3 regions of the Desulfotomaculum sp. genome follow, and region 1 is predicted to be linked to each of the others. Evidence: riboswitches for the same ligand, from Rfam matches in the RefSeq annotation. Region 1 holds a riboswitch; each other region holds the start of a gene.
The links. A riboswitch is a leader RNA that binds a small molecule or an ion and turns the genes downstream of it on or off. The one in region 1 is predicted to bind cyclic di-AMP.

Region 1 (4,235 bases):
GCCTCTTGAACAGTTCAAGACCCTGAGTTAATTGCCAAGTTTGAAAATACGATTGACCATGAGCCATGAGCTAATGCCCATGGTTCATGGCTCAATAATGTCTCATCTAGCAACCAGTATGCGGAAAATCAAAAACCTGCCTGTTTAATGGCCTCTTTTAGTATATGTGCTGAATTTCTTAGGGCAGTTTCTTCTTCCTCCGTCATACTTATAGGGAGTACCTTGTCTCGTCCAGAGCCATTGACAATTGTAGGCAAACTGAAACAGCAATCTTGTATTCCGTAGAAATCATTGATCATACCGGACACGGTCAAGATAGAATCTTCATCCCTTAAGACGGCTTCACAAATTCTTTTTATAGAAACAGCTATGGCATAATAGGTTGCCTCCTTACGCTGAATAATCTCATAGGCTGCCGTGCGCACCCGATTGGCAATTTCATTTCTACAGATGGGCTCCAAACCTCGTAATTTAGAAAATTGCTCTAGGGGGATCCCTGCCACATCTGCTGTACTCCAGATAGGTACTTCAGAGTCACCATGCTCACCAATTATATAAGCATGAACATTACGAGGGTCCACATTACAATAATCAGCCACTTCTGCTCTAAATCTTGAGGTATCCAAAATTGTTCCTGAACCAAATACTTGGTTTGCAGGTAGGTTCGATATCTTTAAGGCGGCATAGGTTAAAACATCCACTGGATTAGCAACAATTAAATAAATGGCATTCGGACAATATTTTAACAACTGCGGTAAACTATCTTTTAAAATACTAACGTTCTTGTTGACCAAATCTAACCGTGTCTCACCGGGTTTTTGATTGGCTCCGGCTGTAAAGACAATAATATTAGAATCCTTACAATCCTCAAAGGAGCCTGCATATACATTAATGGGTTTAATAAAGGCTGCGGCATCCCCTAGATCCATCGCCTCCCCTTCTGCCTTTGCGTGACTAACATCAACCAAAACAAGGTCACTGGCCAAACCACTGGACATAATCGCAAAGGCTGCAGTCGACCCAACAAACCCCGCTCCTATAATAGCTATCTTGGCTCCCTTTCTTAATTTCACCATTGTTCACCCCTCGATTAATTTTCAAATTAACCATCATCACCCCAGCTCATACAACGGAGGCAAAATATACACCAAAACACGGCTCATAAAGCCGATGGCGGATGACTGACGCCGGATGGTTCATTTAGTATTTCCAGTTATTAAATACCTATGTCTCATGTATTTTCCAAATATTGTGGATAGACGTAAATCTGGAAAACATGTACAATGGTTTGTAACTAAAATAACTAGGCCGAATCTCCGTTTACCGGAGTACGGGGGATCAAAATTTATGGGGTGAATCCGCAATTTTATGGAGGTGTTTAAAATGCGGTAGGGTGCCCTCAACCCGAACCCGTCAACTAACCTCGGAGGCCCCAAGGAGGGTAAAAGTACATATGCGTTTTTTGCACCGCCTTAAACGGGTCATCGTATCCTTGTGTCTTTTTGCTATCCTCATGCCATCAACAGCTTTAGCCGCTCAATATACAGTGGTACCTGGTGACTCACTTTATTTAATTAGTCAAAAAGTTGGTGTTAGTATTACTCAGATCAAGACCGCCAATGGTCTTACCAGTGATGTTCTTGACCCTGGGCATGTTCTTACAATACCAGAGGCTAAACCTACGGAGATAAGCTATACGGTGAAGTCTGGTGATAGTCTCTATGCCATCGCCCAGAAGTTTGGTGTTGGGTTAAATACTATCATGCAGGTCAATGGGCTCACTAGTTCTACCATTCATCCTGGCAAACAACTTATAATTCCAGGGGCAAGTGTGAGGAATACCGCCGCTCCAGTGGCTGCTACCGTAAGCCGCAGTGCCCAAAGACCGGTTATTCCCTATGATGATGAAGATTTCGATTTGCTGGCACGTCTGGTCACTGCTGAAGCAGGAGGAGAACCGATGGAAGCCCAGATTAGTGTAGCAGCGGTTGTTATTAACCGGGTACAAAGTTCCATTTTCCCCAATAATATTCGCGACGTAATCTATGCCCAAAACCAGTTTTCTCCTGTCAGAAACGGTTGGATCAATAAACCTGCCACAGCCAATGCAATTAAAGCTGCCCAGGCAGCATTAGATGGTAATGATCCTACCAACGGGGCACTATATTTCTTTGATAAAGGTTCCACCAACTCATTTCTTCTCTCCCTGCCTGTAGCCGCTAATTATGGCAAAATGGTTTATGCAAAGGCAAAATAAATAACATAAGCACTGGCATGAATGCCAGTGCTTCTTATTTCTATAAAAACTGAATATCCTTATCGATTTCTGCATTCTCCATCAATCGTAAGGTTGCTTCTATGGGCAAATGATCGGAAGCCAGTGTGTGATAGGTAGTTGCAGATAGGGTATTCCATTCAGAAGATACAAAAATATAATCGATTTGCTCTTGTGGCTGTTGCGCAGGGTAAGTTTTATGGGGTTCACCCATATCGGTTGCATCTTTAAGAATCGTGGTAAGTAATCGGTACTCCTCCGATGTAGGACCATTATTAAAATCCCCCACTAGAATACAGGGATAAGAACATCTACCAATAATCCCCAATATATCCCTTACTTGATCCATTCTCTCCTCACGCTTTAACCCTAAGTGGGTACAAAAAAAGCTAATCTTTCTATGTTTTAATAGAATGATTGCCTCGAGTAAACCCCTTTTTTCTCCCTTACTGGGAAGCATATACTGCCTGTACAGAAGCACCGGCCAATGAGATAGAATTGCATTACCGAACTGGGCAACTCCCCAGTTCAGGTTGGGCCCGTAAACCCAATTTTTGTATAGCAGCTGCCCAAGTGTTTTGGCTTGATGAACAAAATGGCTGCGCGGCATATGTTTATCTACTTCTTGTAAGCCAATCAACTTACCTCCAGTATATGCCAGGGACTTAGCAATTTGGTGAATATCAACTGCTCCATTTATTCCCTGGGCATGACGGATATTATAGCTAACTACCCGGATAGGAAACAATTTTCACCACCCCCATTAGCTAAGATAATGTCCATATTCAATAACCTTTCGATTAAAGTTTAGCATATTACTTAAATAAGACATCATTCCCCGCACATTAAGGTCTGGGGGTATATTGGCTGCTTTATTGGCCAAATTTTTCAGCCCTTTATCCAGCCCTTTTAATAAAAAGCCTTCTTGGGCAGCCAGGGGACTTATTAATTGTTTATCATCCCCAATTAAGCCTCGATCCGGAAGCAATATTAGGTTTCGATAAAGCATAAATTGCGCCAACTGCTCCCAGGATTTAGAAGTAAAGCCGATCACTGTCATGTTTTCATCATCCCAAACGATATCCATTGTTATTAGGCATATTTCCAGGGTCTTGTTAATGATCAAATTCCATTCGAGGTGATACTCTACCTCTTCCCCCATTGCTCTGCGCTCGGCATACTGTGCCATTTCTTTTTTAATGGCAGGTACCACTAAAAAAATGCTATCTGCCAAAGTACCTATAATCTCGGGATAAATAATAGCTCCACCCATAGCCCTCCCCCATAATAACGGGTTCTCATTCTCATTTGTCTCGTTGAAATATGCTATGCGTTTAGGTATCCGTATGCTACTTTTTGTCTGATGGCAATAACCCGTGTCATAAAATAAAAAAGTTGGAAAACGTTTTCCAACTTTACACCCTTAGCTATGCACCATTTACTTTTCTAAAGGCCGCATACAATTTGTAGCAGCAACCCATCTTAATTTTCTTTTCACCCTCACCGATACGGGTTAGTTGCATTTTGCCATTGATAATTTTCATTTTGGCTATTACTTTTGCCATACTAACACCTCCTATGTTCTCTTGAGAAAATTATAACAATCACAATTTTTAGAAGCAAGCCTTTCGGTCTAAGTTGCAATTGTAAAACAATTCATTTGATTTTAAATCTATTTTACTTCTTGTACTACTTCTTCCTCCTTACTAATACACATTAACAAAGTGGACAAGGAGGTACTTTTATGAAAGTAGACAAGGAAATCTTTCTTTGCCTAATAAGGGATTTTTCCTGGGGTAAGCTTAAAAAAACGATCTTTCCCCAAAAGTTAGACGAAAACTCCTTAGAAGTGCAAATTGAGCTGGCAAAAAAAGCCTGGCTAATTGCCCAGAATCAAATGGAATGGGCTGATCGGGATATGCTCGAGGCGGCTATTCTCCAGACCACCGCCTGTGAAAGA
Region 2 (4,235 bases), on a different contig from region 1:
ATATCAGGCTTACCATAGGGAGGTTCCTTGGAGTCCCGAACGATAACCTGCTTGCATTCCTCCGCAACCAAGCTTTCCATATCCAGTCTGGCGGTTTCTACATCTGCACCTTCAATCGCAGTAATTACATCTACTTCTCTGTCTTCCACCACACGTGCTCTTACTTTTATTACAATCATGGGAGAGAACTTACAGCCGTTTATATCGGCAAGGTCCATCTTACAAGATTCCACCATGGCATCCATGTAGACTTCCATACCCTGTTCAGCACCTTCAACCTCAATAAAGTTACTGAATTTAAAGGTCCTTTCAAAGGAGTGAACATGGTCCTTATAATACTTTTTATCTTGTTCAAAACCATGCCCGTGCTTATGTCCATGTTCATGTTTGCCGTGATCATGTTTGCCGTGATCTTTCTTTCTATCTGCTCGATATAGACATTCCATATCCACTTCGCCATCAAAGAGGATCTTGTTCCGAATAATTCTGGTATTGGTTATCTCCACATCACACATGCAGCGGATAACATCACTAATAATGAGATCCCTTTCATCGGGCAGTTCAAACTCATCATCAATTAGGATCTGCTTGGTATTGCTTCCCACCACTTGCTGCAGGTTCATTCTTTCTGTTTCACAGTTATAACCCTGGGGACATTCTGTTAAGGCGTTGACCTCCCGATCTTCAGTTACCCTAACGGTTATTTGAAGTACAGCAGCAACATCGTAGTCGCAATCCCGGGCCAGTTTTATGTTAATATCCTCGACCTCAAAGTCGATTTCAACATCCATGCCTGGCCGGGCACCCTCTACTTCAACAAAATCTGTAAAATCAAATTCTTCGGTAAAGCTATGCACAGACTGATCTTTTTTGAAAGCCGAATACATCACTTGCACCCGCAAGGTTCCCTCTACAATCACCTTATTAGGGATTACTTCAACTTTCCTTAACTTAACGATTGTGTCAATGGAAAGAATCTCTTCCATATCGGGTGTACCTGAGGGTAGCGTAAAGCTGTCTCGAATTATGGTTTGTTCTGTGTTTTCGCCAACAAGCTGTTTTACCCTAATTTGTTCTGTCCCGACGATCTGATTAGCCGGTTGGTTATTTATCTGCCGGAATTTTGGCTTGGGACTTTTCCTCATAACCATCAATCTTAGCCTCCTTTCAAGATATCTCCTTAATATATATATTGGATTGGCTGTAGAAATGTGCTGAAATTGTGGTCAATCCTTAAGAAAAAGCAAAAAAACGGGGGGAAATTTTTCCCCCCGTTTACATTTTATGGAATTGTCTGTTGTACAAGTTATTTAAGTTGTCCAATTAATTGGCTATTTTATGACCCTTAGCGCCGAGCAAATTGCTGAACCCAGATGTAGCCAGAGCCAGTATAACTTTGATATACGCCTACACCAATTTCATTGTAATTGGCATTTAAGATGTTCGCCCGGTGACCGGGGCTGTTCATCCAATCCTTCACGACCTGCTCAGGAGTTTTTTGACCCATGGCAATATTTTCCCCTGCTGCTTTGTAGCTGATACCAAATTTACGCATCATATCAAAGGGGGAGCCATAATTGGGAGATGTGTGAGAGAAATATCTGCTCTGATACATATCCTGCGCCTTTACCTGTGCAACTTTGGTTAAATCCTCTTTGGCAACCACAGGCTTTAGACCATTTTTTGCTCTTTCAGCATTAACCAAATCCACTACCTTCGTTTGAGCTTCATTCATAAAGGTAGTAGGCTCCTGGGGCACAGGTGTTGGCTCTGGTTGGGGAGCCGGCTTTGGTTCAGGTTGTGGTGCCGGTTGCGGCTCTGGTTTTGGCTCTGGTTTTGGCTCCGGTTTTGGTGCCGGTGCTGGCTGTTCCGGTTGCTGAATAGGCTCTGTAATGGGTTTATATGCTAATAGTTGAATACAAAGCTTACCAGAGCTGGTATCCGCAAAGGCCAAACCAATTCGATTGTATTTACTATTTAGGATCGAACTGCTGCCATAGTATTGAAGTTGCTTTTGGACCATCGATGCCACATCATTGCCGCGTACAGTGGTTTGTCCAAGGGTGCTATAACCACCGTTTTTGGCAATCGTTAACAGCATTGCGGAACTGGGAATTTGACCGGTTCTTTGATAATATGCCAAATTCTTGGCAGCTTGCCCGGACAGCTCTTGATCCGCCATCAGCGTTGCCAGACCACCTTTGGCGCGGGCTTCATTAACCAGTCTAACCATCTCTTGGCTATCATCGGTAGCCGCCATAGCTGACTGCGCCGTCATAACGGACATCATCATGGTTAATAGGAACAAGGTAGCCAGGAACATAGGAACTTTCTTCAAACGATACTGCATTTCTTTTCTCCTTTCCTTTTTGCCTCCGGAGTTAGCTGACGGGTTCGGGCAAGGAAATCCCTACCTTTAAAAGGATTCACCCCATAAACGGTTCCTCCGTACCCACTAAAGGGATTCGGCATCTGTAACTGGCGCTTTGCCTGTCCTAAATATACATAAATTAACCTAAATTGACAAAACCCGTAATAGCTGTTAATAATTTATTTAGTTGGTTAAAACAGGTGCACAAACAATTTTATGTAAAATAACACACTCTCCCGTGCGTATACCATATTTTTACACGGAACAAAAGCCCCGCTCTTATCGTCACGGGGCTTTCTTTCCTAGAACTCTACGTTTAGTTTATCCAAGACCACTTGAATATGATTGAAAACGGTCACCCTATCGGATCCGGCAAACAGTAAGCCAACTGCCCTATTGCCCTCTGTAAGGACTAAGGAACCACTATCTCCACCCTGGGATTTCATATCACAAATTACCTGATTGGAGAAATACGCATTACTATTGTCATCCATTTTTACTTGCATGGTGGTGCCTATGGCAGTAACTACTCCGGAGGTAATGCCCGTTGTTCTACCACTTTTAACGACCCTCATGCCGGGTTTTGCCTCTACAATCCCCTGCACTTTACCAATACCAAGTATCTCATCGGTAATCAGCTCGGGCTTGAGGGGCCGGGCAACAGCACAATCCACATGGTTTACTGCCCCTTCCCTTTTAAAGAATTTCAAATCATAATTGGGTCTAATCGTATGAACCAGCATGTTGGCAATCCTTGCTGCCCCGTTGGCTATGGGGCAGGTAGCAGGGGCCTCTCCCTTTTGGATAGGAATATACCTTAATAGTATTGCAATGCGGTCGTCCTTGGTGCCGCCATCATACTCACCTGGCTGCAATATAAGGTCTCCTGGGGCAGACCGACCGTCTTTCCCATCGGTGGCATTGGCTAAAATATGGTTATTTGAAAGAATAAGTGGCTCTCCCGTGGTACGATCGCGTACCATTGCCCCAAAGGTGCCAGCCGTTACCCGATAGTGTCCCAAACTAAATCCGGGTTGGGCGGGTCTGACATGTTTTTTTCTATCATCAGACAAAAAACGAATTTCACCAACTTCCACAACATCTGTTTCTAAACCATTAATCCTAAAGGGTACCTGTTCCTCCCTGCTTAAGCTTTCAGAACGTTCCTTTTTGGAGACAAAGATGATAATTGCCTTTTGCTCGGTTCTTTGCATGCCCACATGTTTATAGCCGACACCTACGCCTACAACATTTTTAATTCCAAGCAAACGCCATTTGGCTTTCTCCACAGTTTTCAAAAAATTTAACATAAAGGAAATCCCTCCTAAAATGTCCTAGATCATCATATGCTGGACTTTAGGAAGGGGTACTATGGTTTTAATATTCCGTTCTGGGTATGCCTAAGCGATGTTTTCCTCTGGTTTCCACCCCACCAATACCTTCAAAACCGGTAATGGTACTTTTAATAATTTCCCTTAAGGCAATGGGATCTTGAATGGAAGTATAGGCTATTTTTTCAACCACAAACACAGGATCATAGGCATGAATTAATACCCTTTTGGGGGAACTTGCAAAATTGGCACCGGCACTTAATACTACCTCATAGCAAGACTGGCAGGCACCGGCAAATATCACTAAATCATCCCGACTTTTTTCAAAGGTACGGGCAATTTTAACTGCTTCGACAAAGTATTTTGAGTTGTGGTAATTATTTACATTGCTTAAATCCTTGGCACCCTTTTTAATGCCGTCATGCCCGGTAAGTACTAAAATATCTGGGTAATGTTTTTCAAGAAGAGCCAGCACCCTTTTGGGTTGCTCCTCTTCATCAATAGCATACCCGAAGGCTGGTATAGAAAGGTTA
Region 3 (4,235 bases), on a different contig from region 1:
TCAACAACTGTGTTTATTGTGGTTATCGTAGAGATCATCAATTCAACCGGCGTAAATTAAGCCAAGCGGAAGTGGCAGAGGAAGTAAAGATTTTAGAATCCCTGGGCCATAAGAGATTGGCCCTGGAAGCAGGAGAGCATCCTGGTGAATGCTCCATTGAGTATGTTTTGGAATGCCTAAAAACCATTTACAGTTTGAAATTTGAAAACGGCAGTATCCGCCGCTGCAACGTAAACATAGCTGCTACCACCATCGAAGAATATCAGCTGCTAAGGGAAGCAGGTATCGGAACCTATATCCTTTTCCAAGAAACATACCATCGGGAAACCTATAAAAATATGCACCCCAGTGGTCCCAAGGCTGATTACGATTGGCATACCACGGCCCATGATCGAGCGATGTTAGGGGGCATTGATGATGTAGGCTTTGGTGCTTTGTTTGGCCTATACGACTATAAATTTGAGGTCATGGGCTTGATGCTGCATGCTCAACACCTTGAGGAACGTTTTGGCGTAGGGCCTCACACCATATCCGTACCCCGTTTGCGTCCTGCTCAGGGCATCGACTACGAAAGCTTCCCGTATTTGGTTAAGGACGAGGAGTTTGCGAAGATAGTTGCTATTGTTCGTCTGGCTGTTCCCTATACCGGACTTATTTTATCCACCCGCGAGCGACCGGAGCAGAGGGATATGCTGCTGAACTACGGTGTATCTCAAATATCCGCCGGCTCCTGTACCGGGGTAGGTGGTTATAAAAAGGAACAAGAAAAGCAAAATTGCACCAGTGGCAGCTGTGGCGAAGAAGAATCACCGCAATTTTATGTTGATGACCACCGCCATCCCGATGATGTATTGCGCAATGTTTGTCAATCTGGCTGGCTTCCCAGTTATTGCACAGCCTGTTACCGCAAGGGCCGTACGGGTGATCGCTTTATGGCTTTGGCAAAAAGCGGGGAGATTCAAAACGTCTGCCAACCCAATGCAATTCTTACCTTTAAAGAATATTTAATTGACTATGCATCCCCGGAGACAAGGGCAGTTGGTGAGGAGACTATCCGCCAACATTTAGCAGAAATTAAAAATGATCAGATTAGAAATTTGACGGAAGCGAGAGTAAAACAAATTGAGGACGGGGAACGGGATCTTTATTTCTAAGATTTAATTAACAAAATATAATTCCACAGGGACTGTGTTTTACGGTGCAGTTCCTGTTTTTTTTATTAAGCCGGGACTTTCCCTATTTCCCTGCCTGACCAGGGGCAAGTGTGCCAAGTTTTTCTAAAAAGCCTTTTGCTTTTTTGGATACGGGGTTATAATATGTAGCTAGTATAATATATTATGGAGGAGCTTATTGTGGTAAATCATGACCTACATCTGGCAAGGTATGTTACCATTGCTGCAGATATAGCCGAACGAATTGTCCGGGGAGAATATCAGGAAGGGCAAAAAATATTTGGCCGATCCACTTTGGCAGGAAAATATAGTGTTTCACCGGAAACCATCAGACGAGCACTAACCCTCTTACAAGAGGTGGGCATCGTTGATGTGGTTCCTGGTATTGGTGTGGTGGTTAAGTCTGTTTCAGCGGCTCAAAAATACTTGGATGATTTTGATCAGCGGATGGTTTTGACTGGTATCCATGAAAAATTACATGAACTATTAAAGGAAAGAGACCGTGTAAATGGTGAAATTTCAAGACTTTTAGAAGACTTATTACAACACACCTACCATTTGGAAAGCCGTTTAAATAAAATTGAAGATTGGAAGGTCTTACCCGATTCCATTCTGGTCGGAAAAACATTGGCCCAAAGCAGGCTCAATGAAAGTAAAGTATTGGCGATTGTTCGCAAAGGGCAAGGGGATATTGTTGACCCTGCTCCAGATAGTCGTATTTTGGCCGGGGATATTATAACCGTGTATGGACACCTAAATGCTTCTGACAATGAAGGTTTAATAAGGGTTTAAAAGGAAATTTGAAAGGTAATTCCCTTCGGAATGCCTTTCTTTTTTATTTACATACAGGCAACTTACATGGTAAAATGAGTTGTGACAACTTACAAAAACTAGATAAATGTTTGTAGGAGCTGAATCCTGTTCATACAGGAGCGGAGGACCCGATTTTTGGGGTGAATCTGATTATATTCAGTAGGGTTTTAACCTTTCGACCCGAACCCTTCAGCTAACTTCGTAAGCTATAAAGAAAGGGGTTTTTTTATGTCTGTACATTTAATTTCAGAAGATTTTCGGTCGGAACAAACTAAAAGAAAAATAGCCCTTAAAAGGGCCAAGGAGTTAAAATCAAACATTAGTGGTTACCTGGAGAACAAGGTTAACATACGTAATGGTTTTGAAATTCAGGAGCAGCATAACCTTGCTAAAAAGAATATTCTGAATTTTTTTCAGGCGGATGAGAAACAATGGCAGGATTGGCGTTGGCAAATGGCCAAGCGTATTAAAGATGTTAAGGTTCTAAGTCAACTGGTGGATCTTACAACGGACGAAAAAGAAGCAATCGAAAAGGTTGGGCGTCAATACCGTTGGGCTGTTTCTCCCTATTATATGGCCCTGGCAATGGCCAGTGGGCATGGCGGCCCTGTATGGCTGCAGGCTGTCCCCTGTGTAGAAGAAATTTTGGATCGCTATGGTGTTGAAGACCCTATGGGAGAAGAATATACTTCACCTGTGCCGGGGGTGACCAGAAGATACCCGGATCGTCTTATTATTAATGTTACGAACCAATGTGCGATGTATTGTCGACATTGCCAAAGGCGTAGAAATATTGGCGAAATTGATGTTCACAAATCAAAACAGGTGCTGCAAGGAGCACTGCAGTATATCAGAGAGAACACTGAAATAAGGGATGTCTTAATAACAGGCGGCGATGCCTTGTTATTATCAGATAAACAAATCGATTGGCTGCTCACGGAATTAGATAATATTTCCCATGTGGAAATAAAACGAATCGGTACCAGAACACCTGTCACAATGCCCCAAAGAATTACACCGGAACTTTGCAGTATTTTAGAAAGCCACCCACCGCTTTATATCAATACACAGTTTAATAGTCCCTTGGAAGTTACACCTGAGGCAAAAAAGGCCTGCGATATGTTGGTTAAGGCAGGCGTAGTCCTTGGTAATCAGGCTGTTTTATTAAAAGACATTAATAATCAACCAGATGTCATGAAGAGATTAAACCAGAGTCTATTGACCATCCGTGTTCGGCCCTACTATATTTTTCATGCTAAAGCAGTAAAGGGAACCAGGCATTTTATCACTGGTGTTGATGATGGTATTGCTATTATGGAACAACTGAGAGGCTATACATCTGGACTTGCTGTCCCCACTTATATTATTAATGCACCCAATGGCTATGGGAAAACACCCATATTGCCACAGTATATTCTAGAGAATAAGGATGAGCAGGTAGTCATGCGAACCTGGGAAAAGAGGGTTATTTCCTATAATGTTACTGGTAAACACTAAGTTTTTAGACCTGTCATAATAGTATGACAGGTTTATTTTTTACCCTTGACACGAACATAGGTTTGGTAATAAAATAATAAAAACAAATGTTCGGGGGGAGTCATGATGAAAAGTGCGGAGATGGTGATGGATTTTTCTATAACGCATCAACTGGTATGTGAAGAAACGGAAGCCGATCTATATGAAGGTACCCGTCAGTGGTTAGAGGGGGATGACTCAATTTTTGTCAAGAGATTTGGCCTGGCGGTAATTTGTTTTTCGGGCTTATATTTTATGGGACAAGTATTCAGGATTTTGTTTAATTAATAGCCCGCTACCGGGTTATTTTTTTTTGCCAATGCGCCATACTAGGGTTAGCCGATAGTAGATAGGAGGAATCCGGTGACCAGAGTATATGTGTTGGGGGCCGGTGCAGGAGCAGCATACAAAGGCTCATATCTTGGTGAAACAAGCCCGGTGGCTAAAAATTTCTTTCAAAAGGCCATGCGGGTTATTAATATTCATCAAATCAGAGAGAGGTACTATGAAGATGAAGATATGACCTATAATCATATATTTCAGTTTATTGAGAGATTATGGGGTGTTTCTAGGAATGAGGTAAGTAATTCCAACCTGGATATGGAAGAAGTATTAACTTTATTAAATATTGAAATGGAAGAGGACCAACCAGGACGGGAAAGACTTTTAAAGGCCTATGAGGAGTATCTGCTGCTAATGGCACTGACCTTTGATAAAATTTTATACGGGGATCTT

Region 2: another riboswitch for cyclic di-AMP. It lies ahead of AC1U9Z_RS10665 (CAP domain-containing protein); the one in region 1 lies ahead of AC1U9Z_RS04275 (LysM peptidoglycan-binding domain-containing protein).
Region 3: another riboswitch for cyclic di-AMP. It lies ahead of eam (glutamate 2,3-aminomutase); the one in region 1 lies ahead of AC1U9Z_RS04275 (LysM peptidoglycan-binding domain-containing protein).

Annotation. Positions count from the first base shown of each region.
Region 1 is NZ_CEVWQM010000005.1:71,060-75,294, reverse strand. It holds gene AC1U9Z_RS04280 (L-lactate dehydrogenase) at 129-1,076, opposite strand; cyclic di-AMP (ydaO/yuaA leader) riboswitch at 1,297-1,447, shown strand; gene AC1U9Z_RS04275 (LysM peptidoglycan-binding domain-containing protein) at 1,454-2,257, shown strand; gene AC1U9Z_RS04270 (endonuclease/exonuclease/phosphatase family protein) at 2,298-3,023, opposite strand; gene AC1U9Z_RS04265 (hypothetical protein) at 3,039-3,548, opposite strand; gene AC1U9Z_RS04260 (hypothetical protein) at 3,703-3,840, opposite strand; gene AC1U9Z_RS04255 (DUF2508 family protein) at 4,020-4,235, shown strand, end outside.
Region 2 is NZ_CEVWQM010000016.1:14,381-18,615, forward strand. It holds gene AC1U9Z_RS10660 (DUF3794 and LysM peptidoglycan-binding domain-containing protein) at 1-1,151, opposite strand, end outside; gene AC1U9Z_RS10665 (CAP domain-containing protein) at 1,346-2,350, opposite strand; cyclic di-AMP (ydaO/yuaA leader) riboswitch at 2,356-2,481, opposite strand; gene AC1U9Z_RS10670 (chymotrypsin family serine protease) at 2,674-3,681, opposite strand; gene yabG (sporulation peptidase YabG) at 3,749-4,235, opposite strand, start outside.
Region 3 is NZ_CEVWQM010000003.1:135,466-139,700, reverse strand. It holds gene hydG ([FeFe] hydrogenase H-cluster radical SAM maturase HydG) at 1-1,154, shown strand, start outside; gene AC1U9Z_RS02755 (GntR family transcriptional regulator) at 1,353-1,964, shown strand; cyclic di-AMP (ydaO/yuaA leader) riboswitch at 2,072-2,208, shown strand; gene eam (glutamate 2,3-aminomutase) at 2,214-3,482, shown strand; gene AC1U9Z_RS02745 (hypothetical protein) at 3,588-3,788, shown strand; gene AC1U9Z_RS02740 (hypothetical protein) at 3,864-4,235, shown strand, end outside.